Regions from separate parts of the Amphritea japonica ATCC BAA-1530 genome, predicted to be linked through region 3. Evidence: predicted binding sites of a transcription regulator. Region 3 holds the regulator's gene; each other region holds the start of a gene.

Region 1 (4,681 bases), 1.7 Mb from region 3:
AGGTCATCCGGCATCGGTGGACGCTGCGCTTTATAGTCCGGATAAATGTCATCACGAAAGGTTTTACCCTTCGCATCAAAGATCATGGCGACCGGGCTATCAGGATACTGTTTGATCAGGCTACGCATCATGCTGGTAACTAATCGAACAGCGCCGGTTGGAACCCCCTCAGAGGTGCGCATGTCAGCTTGTTGAGAAGCAAAAAAAGCCCGATACAGATATGAGGAGCCATCGACTAAGATAATAGGGGAGGTATTTGCGGTCATGGTATTGCAGTCATTGTCCGTCAGGAGATATTGTTAACGGGATTGGTCCCGAGAGCACCATCATATTCGATTCACCTCTGTCACAGAAGAGGCGTCACCAGATCACGGAGTAGTTATGAAGAAAATACTGTTACTGGCAGCCTTGCTGAGTGCGTTCTCTCTGGCGCCAATAGCCAGCGCTGAAGTGCTACCGGAGTTTGATGATAATGAACCGGTAGTCACTATACGTCAGGGGGAAAAGGCGACTTACTACGAGTATAGAATTAATGGGCAACTAAAAGAGATAAAAGTGGAACCTGTAGTCGGTAAGTCCTACTATCTGGTTCCCACGCCAGAGGGAGAGTTTAATCGCTTCGATAACTCAACACTGATGTTGCCAAAATGGATTCTATTTAGCTGGTAACAGGGTTAACACGTCACTCTTTATTGGAAATAAGTAAGCGCATATATGGCCGTATATACTGATGTAAGCCGAGCAGATCTTGAAGCCCTGTTAACCAACTTCGAGCTGGGCTCGCTGGTCGATTTTAAAGGGATCGAAGGTGGTATAGAAAATACCAACTACTTTGTCACACTCATTGATAGCAAAGGCGACCACCAGGAGTATGTACTCACTCTCTTTGAAGAATTGAATAAAGAAGAGATGCCCTACTTTGTCGAATTAACCACCTGGCTGGCAGAGCGTGGTTGTCCGGTACCGTTTCCCTATAAAGATCATAACGGTATCGCACTTAAGATGATGCACAGCCGACCCGCGCTGCTTCAGCCCCGCCTGGCTGGTAGCCATATCGAAACACTGACAGCGAGCCACTGCGCTCAGATTGGTAACGCATTAGCGCAATTTCACCAGGCTGGCCGGGATTTCTACCTGCAACGTCAAGCTCACCGGGGCGTATTCTGGTGGCGCCGGGAGTCTCAGCAGATAGCCCGAAAGCTTTCAGAAGAGGATGCAGCACTACTGCGCACAGAGGTCGAACTGTTCGACCAACTGCGGGAACAGTCCTGGAACCTTCCTCAGGGAGCAATTCATGGCGACCTTTTCTTTGATAACGCACTGTTTGATAACGATAAGCTGAGTGCCGTATTAGATATCTATAACGCCTGCACCGGTTACCTACTCTTTGATCTGGCCATCGTTGCTAATGACTGGTGTGTGAACCCGGACGGATCGATCGACCCACAGCGCGAACAGGCACTACTCACCGCCTATAATGAAGTTCGCCCATTCGAAGAGAACGAATACCACGCCTGGCCACAATTAGTCCGTACCGCGGCAATGCGTTTCTGGCTATCGCGCTTAATTCCTGCACTGGACCCGAATTCCACCCAGAAAATAAAAGACCCGGAAGAGTTCCGCCGAATTCTGACTTTTCGGATACAGAATCCAGCAAAGCTGCCGTAGCTCGAAAATATTAGTGACTGCAGATCCATAGCAACCACTTCTTATAAAGCATTTATCTTCAAGGCCACTTCAAAACCAATAACGAAGATTTTTTTTCGAGCTACGAGCAAGTCACGTTTTTTTTGTATCGCTCGAGCTACGAGCAATGGCTCTTAAAGATCTATCTAGCCTCCGGCTGTTCCGGCGGCTATAATCCCCTACTGAATATTTATACAGCTATCTGAAGAAGCCACTATGGACGTATCCCATCTACTTGATTCCCTGAACGAAGCCCAGCGGGAAGCGGTCTCTGCTCCCGTCTGCAACATGTTAGTACTGGCGGGTGCGGGGTCGGGTAAGACCCGGGTACTGGTGCACCGGATAGCCTGGCTGGTTCAAACAGAGGGACTTTCACCCTATTCCATTATGGCGGTGACCTTTACCAATAAAGCCGCCAAGGAAATGCGCGGCCGCATTGAAGAACTGTTAGGCCTCAGCCCTGCAGGGATGTGGGTTGGCACTTTCCACGGGCTGGCCCATCGTATTCTGCGCGCTCACTGGCGCGATGCCGGTCTGATGGAAAACTTCCAGATTATGGATTCCGATGATCAGCTACGACTCATCAAACGTCTGGCGAAAGAGATGAACTTGGATGACAGTCGCTGGCCCGCCCGACAATTCCAGTGGTTTATCAATGCCCAGAAAGATGAAGGATTACGAGCCCGACATATAGACCCCGATGGAGATCCCTATGCCCAGGTAATGGTCCGGGTATACGCGGCTTATGAAGACGCTTGTGATCGGGGAGGCATGGTCGATTTTGGGGAGTTGTTGTTACGTTCGCTGGAATTGCTCAGAGATCATAACCCAGCCCTTCTGGAACATTATCAGGATAGGTTTCGCTATATTCTGGTCGACGAATTTCAGGATACCAACGCCATTCAGTACGCCTGGCTTAAAATCCTGTGCCAGCCACTCGATCCGCGTAAGCCGTTACCTGAGAAACTGATGGCCGTTGGAGATGATGATCAGTCAATTTATGGCTGGCGTGGCGCTAAGATAGAAAATATCCAGCGCTTCAATCAGGATTTCACCGAGACGATGGTGGTAAAACTGGAGCAGAACTACCGCTCCACGAACACCATTTTGCAGGCCGCTAACGAAGTGATTCGTAACAATCAGGGTCGACTGGGTAAAGAACTGCATACGGATCAGCCCGATGGTGAACAGATTGCCCTCTATTCGGCCTTCAATGAACAGGATGAGTCCCGTTTTATTGTCGATCAGATCGACAGCTGGGTACGCAAAGGAAACCTGCGCAGCGAAAGCGCTATCCTGTATCGCTCTAATGCCCAGTCCCGGGTGCTCGAGGAAGCGTTAATCCGGGCTAACATGCCCTACCGTATCTACGGTGGCCAGCGCTTCTACGATCGACTGGAAATTAAAAATGCCCTCGCCTATTTACGTCTGGTGAGTAACCGGGAAGACGATACCGCAATGGAGCGGGTAATCAATGTGCCTACCCGGGGCATCGGTGGAAAAACCATTGAAGAGATCCGACTACACGCCCGCACCGAAGGAGTGTCCATGTGGCGTGCCTCCAATGAAGTCATCGAGTTGAATAAACTCACACCCAGAGCAGCCAACGCCCTGCAAGCTTTTATAGACCTGGTTAACCGGATAGATCAGGACACCGCAGGGACAGACCTGCACGAGCAGACCGAACACGCGATCCAGAAGTCAGGCCTGATTGATCACCACCTGAAAGAAAAGGGCGAGAAAGCCCAGGCACGCATCGAAAACCTTGAAGAACTGATCAGCGCCGCACGACAATACCTCTCAACCTGGCAACCCGATAAAGAGGGCAACGAGAACAGCACCCCCCTGACCGCGTTTTTGGATGATGCAGCTCTTGACGCTGGTGAGGCACAGGCAGATGAACACCAGGATTCCGTGCAGCTGATGACGTTACATTCAGCGAAAGGACTGGAGTTTCCCCTGGTATTTCTCGCTGGAATGGAAGAAGGCCTGTTCCCCCATAAGATGTCTCTGGAAGAGGATGGCCGCCTCGAAGAGGAACGCAGACTGTGCTACGTGGGCATCACCCGCGCCATGGAAAAGCTGTTTATCACTTATGCCGAATCCCGTCGATTGCATGGCAATGAAACCTTTAACCGACCATCTCGATTTATCCGTGAGATACCGGATAAACACCTGGAAGAGGTACGGCTGAACGCCAGCATTAGTCGCCCGGTAACCGCTCGTCAGCAAACTCGTCCATCCATGTTTGCCAATGCAGAGGTGCCGGATACTCAAATTGTACTCGGTCAACGGGTATCACATCCCATCTTTGGTGACGGGATCGTAACAAACTATGAAGGCTCTGGCCCCAAAGCCCGGGTGCAGGTTAACTTTGACTCCGAAGGTAGCAAATGGCTGGTAGTCGGCTATGCCAACCTTCAGCCGCTCTGAGCCTAAAAAAACTAAATAGGCAGGTTTCCTGCCTTTCCCCTATTCTTTCAAACACTACCGCCGATATACTACTCTGAACCCCTCTGAGAGGTACCGGAATGTTACATAGAATCTGGCTTGGTTTTTTCCTCTTAGCCTTCATGGGCGGTTTGTATCAATGGCTTATTGGAGGAGATGCCGACGTTTTCCAAAGAATAGTCCGATCAACCTTTGATATGTCGAAAGTCTCGGTTGAACTGGCTTTGGGGCTCATCGGCACTCTGGCGTTCTGGCTGGGTATTATGAAACTGGCAGAGGCCGCTGGTTTTGTAGAAAAAATGGCCAACGGTCTGAGCCCGTTATTCACCCGACTGATGCCCGAAGTCCCCAAGGGTCATCCTGCAATCGGCTCAATGACCATGAACCTATCTGCCAATATGCTGGGCCTGGATAACGCTGCAACACCGCTAGGCTTAAAAGCGATGCAGGATCTGCAGCAGCTCAACCCGGATAAAGAGCGCGCCACCAATGCCCAGATTCTTTTTTTGGTATTGAATACCTCCTCAATAACCCTGTTTCCGAT
Region 2 (4,681 bases), 1.7 Mb from region 3:
TTCAGCGCCTTCGGCACCTTCAGCTTGCGCCGCTTCTGCGTACATCTTCTGAGCCAGACCAGAGATCGCTTCAGTCAGGGCAGCGGTCTTAGTATCGATCGCTTCTTTATCATCGCCCTTCAGCACTTCTTCCAGCTCTTCAACCGCTGCGTTGATCGCAGTTTTCTCTTCTTCAGTTGCCTTATCACCAGCATCTTCCAGAGTCTTCTTCGCCGAATGAATCATCGCGTCACCCTGGTTACGGGCCTGACTGATCTCTTCAAACTTCTTATCCGCTTCAGCGTTCGCTTCAGCATCCTGAATCATCTGTTCAACTTCTTCATCACTCAGGCCTGAAGAGGCTTTGATGATAATAGACTGTTCTTTACCCGTCGCTTTATCCTTCGCACCAACGTGCAGGATACCGTTTGCATCGATATCGAAAGTTACTTCGATCTGAGGCATGCCACGCGGAGCAGGTGGGATATCAGCCAGATCGAAACGACCCAGAGACTTGTTACCTGATGCTTGCTTACGCTCACCCTGAACAACGTGGATAGTTACCGCTGTCTGGTTATCATCTGCAGTCGAGAACACCTGAGATTTCTTCGTTGGGATAGTCGTGTTCTTATCGATAACCGGAGTCGCAACGCCACCCATGGTTTCGATACCCAGGCTCAGAGGCGTTACGTCCAGCAGCAATACGTCTTTAACGTCGCCAGCCAGTACCGCACCCTGAATAGATGCACCTACAGCAACCGCTTCGTCCGGGTTAACATCTTTACGTGCTTCTTTACCGAAGAACTCAGTAACGCTGGACTGAACCAGAGGCATACGGGTCTGACCGCCTACCAAAATCACTTCATCAATTTCAGAAACAGACAGCTCAGCATCTTTCAGCGCGATACGGCAAGGGTCCAGAGAACGCTTAACCAGATCTTCAACCAGAGATTCCAGCTTGGCACGGCTGATCTTAACGTTCAGGTGCTTAGGACCAGTCGCATCAGCAGTGATGTATGGCAGGTTTACGTCAGTAGTCTGTGTAGAAGACAGCTCAACCTTCGCTTTCTCAGCACCTTCTTTCAAACGCTGAAGAGCCAATGGATCATTATGCAGATCGATACCGGACTCTTTCTTAAATTCAGCCGCTAAATACTCGATCAAACGTAGATCGAAGTCTTCACCACCCAGGAATGTGTCGCCGTTTGTTGCCAGCACTTCAAACTGGTGCTCGCCATCAACTTCTGCAATCTCAATGATAGAGATATCGAACGTACCACCACCCAGGTCGTATACAGCGATTGTCTTATCGCCTTTAGACTTATCCATACCGTAAGCCAGTGCCGCAGCGGTTGGCTCGTTGATAATACGTTTAACAGTCAGGCCAGCAATCTGACCTGCATCTTTTGTTGCCTGACGCTGAGAATCGTTAAAGTAAGCAGGCACAGTGATAACAGCCTCAGTAACATCTTCACCCAGGTAGTCTTCTGCTGTTTTCTTCATCTTCTTCAGAATTTCAGCAGAGATCTGTGGCGCCGCCATCTTCTTATCGTTTACCTGAACCCAGGCATCGCCGTTATCGGCTTCGATAATTTTGTATGGCACCATTTTGATATCTTTCTGGACCACATCATCTTTAAAACGACGTCCGATCAGACGCTTAATCGCAAACAGAGTGTTGTGCGGGTTAGTAACCGCCTGACGCTTAGCTGGCTGACCAACCAGGATCTCACCGTCATCAGCATAAGCGATGATGGAAGGAGTGGTGCGATCACCCTCAGCATTTTCAATAACGCGTGGCTTGTCGCCATCCAGTACAGAGACACATGAGTTAGTCGTACCCAGGTCAATACCAATAATTCTACCCATTTCAATCACTCCCGTAATTCGGCGCCCGTTATGACGGGCTAAATTCTTTTCTAACTTGCTAGCTATATTGGTGCGGTTTTTTAAGTTTCAAGACCCTGCAACCAACTAAGTCAGCGACTATTTACTCTGCGCCCTTAGACACAATCACCATCGCCGGACGAATCAAGCGACTGTTCAGGCTATAACCTTTCTGCATAACGGCCATCACATGGTTAGCCGGCACCTCAGGATTTGGCACCATCGACATCGCCTGATGCAGTTCCGGATTAAAAGCCTCACCGGCAGGATTATGCTGCTCAACATTAAACTTACCCAGGCCAGAGACGAACATGTTCAATGTCATCTCTACGCCTTCACGCAATACCTTTACCGCTTCATCATCACTGACGCTGGCCTCAATCGCCCGCTCCAGGCTATCAACCACTGGCAGCAGCTCATTGGTAAACTTTTCCAACGCAAACTTATGCGCTTTTTCAACATCCTGCTCAGCCCGGCGGCGTATGTTTTGCATCTCAGCACGGGTACGCAGCTCCTGATCCATCAGTGCAGCCGTTTGATCCTGCGCTTGCGCTAACGCCAGCTGTAAAGCATCCACATCCGCTTCAGAGGCTTGTTCAGCAGCTGTTTCAACAGTCTCATCAGCTGCCGCAGCGCTGTCGACCGCATCAGTTACTGTTTCTGGCTGCATCTCGTCAACCTGAGATTTATCTTCGCCTGACATCACTCTCTCCAACCATCTGATATTTAAAATTTCTATTGAGCTTGTATATGGGGCTAAGACAACTGGATTCAAGTGGTTTTTCTGAGTTTTTTTTAACCAGACTGAGTAGTTAATCATTGCGCATCCATAATTATTGGCATATAAATAAAACACTGTATAAAAACACAGATAAAACCCTATGCTGACTCAACTCAATATTCGCAATTACGCCATTGTCGAGGAACTGGATCTGGAACTGGACGCCGGTATGACCGTTGTCAGTGGCGAAACCGGTGCGGGCAAGTCAATTATGCTGGATGCTCTGGGGCTCACTCTGGGCGACCGGGCAGACATGGGCTCAGTGCGCAAAGGCGCAGAGCGTGCAGAAATCATCGCCAGTTTCGACATCACTAACATCCCCAGCGCCAGGAAATGGCTACAGCTCCAGGATATGGATGATGACGAATGTATCCTTCGCAGAGTCATTACCAGCGAAGGTCGCTCGCGCAGCTATATTAACGGCAGCCCCTGTCCCATCACTAAAGTGAAAGAACTGGGCGAGTACCTGATTGAGATTCACGGGCAGCATGAACACCAGCGACTACTGAAAAAAGATCATCACCGCTATCTGTTAGATGCTTATTCCGGCAAAGCAGAGCTGGCCAAACAGACCCGCCAGCTGTTTCGTAACTGGAACACCCTTAACAAACGCCTGCAACAACTCTCCGCTCAAAGCGAAGAACAAACCGCGCGGCTACAACTGTTAAGTTATCAGGCGGAAGAACTTGAGCAACTTGAGCTAACCGAAGGCGAATTCGAAGCATTAGTTGAAGAACAAAGCACACTGGCCAATGCCGGTGAGATTATCCAGTCAGGCCAGCAAATACTGCAACTAACCAGCGAAGATGAGACCACCAACTGTCTGAGCTTAATCAACCAATGCCAGCACCTGTTAGAGAACATTAAAGGCACCTCACCTTCGATTACCCAAACAGTCGAGATGCTCAACAGCGCCCATATTCAGATCGAAGAAGCGGCACAGGAGATTAGCCACTATCTCGAACGGGTTGAGCTGAACCCGGAACGACAAGCGATCGTCGAAAGTCGACTGAGCGCTATTTTCGATCTGGCGCGTAAACACCGAATTCCCGCTGAGCAGTTATCCAGATTCCACCAGGACATTCACTCCGAGCTGGAAAATCTGAATCTTTCAGATCAGGCTCTGGAGCAACTGCATCAGGAAACCCAAGAGGCACGCAAAACATTCCTGAACAGCGCAGAAAAACTCAGCAAGGTTCGCATCAAAGCCGCCAAAGCCCTCTCTAGCGATGTAGACAAACAGCTTCACAGTTTAGGTATGGAAGCGGCGAAACTGACTGTAGGCCTCACCCCTTACACTAAAGATCATCTCAGCGCTCACGGTCTTGAGGAAGTTGAATTCCTTATTTCGACTAACGCAGGACAACCTCCCAGACCCCTGAACAAGGTTGCATCAGGGGGCGAGCTATCAAGGGTATCTCTGGCTATTCAGGTTATCACCGCACAAACGTCCAGCACACCGACACTCATCTTTGATGAGGTCGATGTGGGCATCGGTGGCGCTATCGCGGAAGTGGTCGGTAAATTACTGCGTCAATTAGGTGAGAACAATCAGATTTTAGTGGTCACTCACCAACCGCAGGTGGCCTCGCAGGGCCATCAGCACCTGTTCGTCAGCAAGCAAACGGTGAAAGACAAAACGATCACCCGAATCGACCGACTCAAGATCGATCAGCGGGTTGGGGAAGTAGCGCGTATGCTGGGCGGAATTGATGTGACTGAAACCTCACTGGATCATGCGCGTGAAATGCTGGGACTAGCAGACGCCAGAAGCTGATTAACGTTCAGACACAAAAAAACCGGCCATTGCCGGTTTTTTTTATGCTGCCATCGCCAGCCTTAGGCTTTAGGGCTGCACCCTTCTGCACATTCGCCATACAGATAGAGCGTCCGGTCGGTAATTTTAAAACCCAGCTCCTGAGCAATCTGATCCTGACGGTCTTTTAATGCAGGGTCGCTAAATTCCCGAACCTTACCGCATTTCACACAGACAATATGATCGTGCTGTTCATCCTGCGTCAGTTCAAAGACAGA
Region 3 (4,681 bases):
TCAGAATTTCATTCTTACTAAAATCACCCTGCGACAGAACCCTATTGTTGAGCTTTTCGTCCAGACTGGCAAGTACTGATCTCATCTGACGCCATGAACTGAACAGAACCAGCGTACCAGTATCGGTTTTAAGCTCAGAATTAAGGTAATCGCCAACGGCCTGAGTGTGCAATTCAGGGTCATTCGCTTCAACTTTCATTGAGGGTACATAGAGCTCTGCCGCATGATAGTGGTCAAACGGACTCGCCAGACTATGACAAGGCGTTTCCTGCGGCAGCCCAAGATCACCCAGAAGACGATCAAACCGCCCCAGTGCTGTCAGCGTGGCAGAGGTAACAACTGCCGCATAGCAATGCTGCCAAAGGTTCATTTGGAGCATCTCAGCAGCCGAGACCGGTGCTGTGCTGCACTCGAAATCATATCCCTGTGCGGTTTCGACAAGGCTAATCCAGCGCGCTGTCGGCGTGCTGTTCTCTGCATCAGGGTGACCCATTGATCGACCCAGACCCGTAATACTCTGCATCCGGGCCACCATCATACCCAGCCGGGGATACCAGCTTTCTGCCGGCTGACGATCGATCCCTCCGTCACCATCCAGCGATTCTTTCAGCAGATCAAGGATCATCTCCAACCGGGAAGCCATTCTTGCTGCAAGGTTTTCTACCTGTAAACCAAATTGCTTAACCTCCTCAGGAACAACTCCGCCAGTGTAACGAAAACGTTCCCGAGGCCTTTTGAAGGACTCATCCATCAGTACAGGTCTGATAAGTTCAGCCCAGTTATTGAGAACAACTTGCAAGTCTTCAGCGGGCTTTTGTAGCTGTTTAACATAATCAGCGAGTAGTTGTGGATTGCCTGTCTGATCGAGCATCTTACTTAACTGCTTAATATTACTCGCCAGCCAACGCTCGGTTGATTTAAGTCGGATATTAAAAGAAAAGTGACCACTGGCCTTATCAGACAGATGATGACCTTCATCGAAAATATAAATAGTTTCTGCGGGGTCAGGCAGAATTGCACCACCGCCTAATGCGAGGTCGGCCAGAACAATATCGTGGTTAGCGATGACGCATTCGACCTGATCCAGATCTTTACGCGCTTTAAAAAAGCTACAGGCTGAAAAATTACTACAACGACGATTGGTACATTGAAGGTGATCGCTGGTTAAAGGCCTCCAGTCTTCTTCACTTATATCCTGACTCAGGTTATCCCTATCACCATCCCAACGGCCTGCCGCAAACTCATTCAGCAAACTTTTATAAAACTCGACCGTCTCAGTATCTAATCGTAAAGCCAACTCGTCTTCATACAGTGCCTGCTGTCCCGTTGAGCCATTAGCATCCAGATGCTGTTCCGCTTTGCTGATACAAAAATATCGACCCCGCCCTTTTGCCAGAGCAAAAGTAACAGACAGGCCTGCGTGTTCAGCCACCTCTGGCAGGTCTTTATTAAGCAACTGCTCCTGCAGAGCAACCGTTGCTGTAGAGAGAACAACTTTCTTACCCTTCGCCTTTGCAATAGGTAAGACCGCCAACAGATAACCGATGGTTTTACCTGTACCGGTACCCGCTTCAATCACACTGATGTGTTTTTCACCGAGACGATGAGACTTTTCATCTTCAAGGATAGCACCAAGCACCTTAGCAACCTCGGCAATCATTTGCTTCTGCCCCATACGTGGTTTCAGCTGACGGCTATCTAAAAAACGCCGGTACGCTCCCTGTATCTCTTTTTTTATCTCTTCTGAAAGCACCTAACCGCCCTAATACGCTTTAACCACGTGCATTCTAGCAATAATACTGGATAAATAGACAGAAAAAAGTTTACAAAGCCAAAATACTGTATATAGTTACAGCTACTGGATAAAAAAACAGAGTTCATCATGAAACTGACACAACGCCAAACAGATGTACTTGAATGCATTAAACACTGCATTAGCACTACCGGCTATCCGCCTACCCGTGCTGATATTGCTAAAGCGCTGGGGTTTAAATCAGCCAACGCTGCGGAGGAACACCTCAAGGCCCTTGCCCGTAAAGGAGCCATTGAAATGATCCCCGGCACCTCACGGGGAATCCGTATTCCAGGGTTTGATGATGAAGAGCCCGGCCTCCCAATCGTCGGGCAGGTTGCAGCTGGAGAGCCGATTCTGGCGCAAGAGAATGTCGAAGATAGAATTACAATCGCATCAGACTTCTTCCATCCCCCTGCAGACTACCTGTTGAAGGTACGGGGTACGAGTATGAAAGATGTCGGCATCATGGACGGTGACTTATTAGCCGTACATCAATGCCAGACCGCAAAAGATGGCGAGATCGTTGTCGCCCGAATAGACAACGATGTCACCGTCAAACGCTTTAAGCGCGAAGGTAACATCGTGTACCTAGTTGCAGAAAACGAAGAGTTCGAGCCCATTGTAGTCAACCTGCAAGAACAGGAACTATCAATCGAAGGCCTCGGGGTCGGAGTTATCAGAAGAGGACAGTAATCATGTTGCAAGCAGTTAGCAAACTCACCCGTTCAGAGCCCGTTCTACCCAGCTTAATCCGTCCGATTGCCCCGCAGGCTGATCATTCCGGACTGGCTGGAAAAGTGACCGAAATCGTTCTACAGAACAGTGATTTCGAGCAGATGACTATGCTACTGCCCTTGCTTGCACAGCTAAGTAACGATGATCGCTGGTTTGCCTGGATCGCACCGCCCACAACACTACCTAAAGACCTGCTCGAAGCAGCGGGTATTGACTTAAATAAAGTCATGTTACTTCAACCCGATCAGGGGCACTCAACTTACCAACTGGCTTGCCAGGCACTAAAAGCCGGAACATGCCATGCCGTTATCAGCTGGCCTGGCGCGCTCAGCAGCGCTGAGCTTAGTGGACTTGAAGATGCCGCCGAGAATGGCCAAAGCCACGGGATAGTCATTCGCGATCGAAGGGCTGCTTAGATACACACACAAAAAAACAGCGCATCGGCGCTGTTTTTTTTACGCAATTATAAATACTTGCTAGTGAATAACATGATGCTGGGATTCATTTTCATCTTCAGGCTCTGAGTCTAAAGCATCCGCGGCACCCGCAGCTTTAACATTCAGATCAGAGATCATATGAATTCCTGCGGTCAACATCACTTTAGCGACATCAATACACTCATCATCCAACTGCGCTCTGACATCATCAGAAAAACAGATCCGCATGATAGGTTCATCATCTGAATCAGCTCTGCGCAACGCGATCTGACCATTCTCCAGCTCAATTATTTCAAGAAACATATCTGACATAACTATCTCAATATAACCTTTAATGAAGCTTCAATTAGCTCTCGATCACCATTCCTGCATACCTACACGCAGACGCTCGATCAACGCTTTAAACTGACCAAACCACTCCTGATACTCACGAATGATATCGCCATCTTCTGCATGATTCGGATTAATCTGCATCACATGTATCTCTGATACACTCTCAGCCTGCCCAGCTGACGCCTGGTGATCCTCTGCACGCCAACAGCCTTTATAAGCCGCCAGCAAATGGTGCAACCAACTTTCAGGATCATTATGGAGTTGCTGTAGCTCTGCAACCTCAGGTGCCTCAAGCCCCTGAGACTCCATCTGCTCAACCAGCTGACTCAGCTTAGTAATCCGGTTAGCATCAAAACTGTACTGCTCCGCAATCTCTCGCAACAAAGAGCTATAGGCCGATACCATATGAAACAATACCGACTCGTTATAGGACTCGATCAGAGCATGCTTACTCCAACCAGTTGATTCCTGTGCCGCTTTAAGCGCATCCAGATGGATACGGGTAAAGTTTAACTTCTGATTGGTACGGGTAAGATAAACGCCACTCATTCGAGTCTCCGATTATTTCTTTTTTGTCGCTTTCTTCTTCGCTTTAGCAGCTTCAATGCTCCAACTGCCACCGGTATAGAATGCACGCCAGCCAGTGGCTTTGCCATTGACTTCCGTCATAACGTACTGCTCTTTTGTTTTACGACTATAACGGACAACTGTTGGGTTACCTTCGTCATCGGCAACCGGCGCACTGAAGAGGAATTTATACTTAGGATCAATTTCCCCTTTATGCGGCAACAACTCAGCGACTTTAGGTGCGCGAGTTTCCCGCTTACGGGGGAACTGACTGGCCGCAAGAAACAGCCCTGATGCACCATCCCGCAAGATAAAGGTATCTTCAACATTGTCACAAGCCAGTTCAGGCATAGGTACAGGATCCATTTTCGGCGGCGCTGCTTCTCCACTTCGCAATAACTTACGAGTATTTTTACAGGTCTCACTTGTGCAACCAAAGAACTTGCCAAACCGACCGGTTTTAAGTTGCATCTCAGCGCCACACTTATCGCAGTCAAGCACTGGGCCATCATAGCCTTTAATCTTAAAGCTACCCTGCTCTACCTCAAAACCGGCACAGTCAGGATTATTACCGCAGATATGCAACTTACGCTGCTCATCGATAAGATAACTATCCATCGCGGTATCACAGATCTTACAACGATGTTTATTACGCAGAATCCGCGACTCTTCTTCTTCATCTCCATCAACACTGACCACTTCATCGCCGTGCACAAGATTCATCGTGCTTTTACAGCGTTCTTTGGGTGGTAGCGAGTATCCGGAACATCCCAGGAAAACACCTGTAGTACCGGTACGAATCATCATCTTACGC

Evidence for each region. The regulator LexA, encoded in region 3, represses DNA repair genes until DNA is damaged. The targets are predictions, from matches to a motif close to TACTGTNTANNTANACAGTA.
Region 1: the regulator LexA is predicted to act here: its motif matches at 1,867-1,886, upstream of uvrD (DNA helicase II).
Region 2: the regulator LexA is predicted to act here: its motif matches at 2,720-2,739, upstream of recN (DNA repair protein RecN).

The regions. Positions count from the first base shown of each region.
Region 1 covers NZ_AP014545.1:3,769,221-3,773,901, forward strand. The annotation lists gene polA (DNA polymerase I) at 1-266, opposite strand, end outside; gene AMJAP_RS17400 (DUF2782 domain-containing protein) at 382-669, shown strand; gene AMJAP_RS17405 (homoserine kinase) at 715-1,668, shown strand; gene uvrD (DNA helicase II) at 1,903-4,119, shown strand; gene AMJAP_RS17415 (nucleoside recognition domain-containing protein) at 4,218-4,681, shown strand, end outside.
Region 2 covers NZ_AP014545.1:395,354-400,034, reverse strand. The annotation lists gene dnaK (molecular chaperone DnaK) at 1-1,848, opposite strand, end outside; gene grpE (nucleotide exchange factor GrpE) at 1,970-2,569, opposite strand; gene recN (DNA repair protein RecN) at 2,748-4,424, shown strand; gene fur (ferric iron uptake transcriptional regulator) at 4,487-4,681, opposite strand, start outside.
Region 3 covers NZ_AP014545.1:2,051,092-2,055,772, forward strand. The annotation lists gene dinG (ATP-dependent DNA helicase DinG) at 1-1,753, opposite strand, end outside; gene lexA (transcriptional repressor LexA) at 1,883-2,488, shown strand; gene AMJAP_RS09535 (cell division inhibitor SulA) at 2,491-2,946, shown strand; gene AMJAP_RS09540 (hypothetical protein) at 3,007-3,279, opposite strand; gene AMJAP_RS09545 (DUF6586 family protein) at 3,325-3,849, opposite strand; gene topA (type I DNA topoisomerase) at 3,862-4,681, opposite strand, start outside.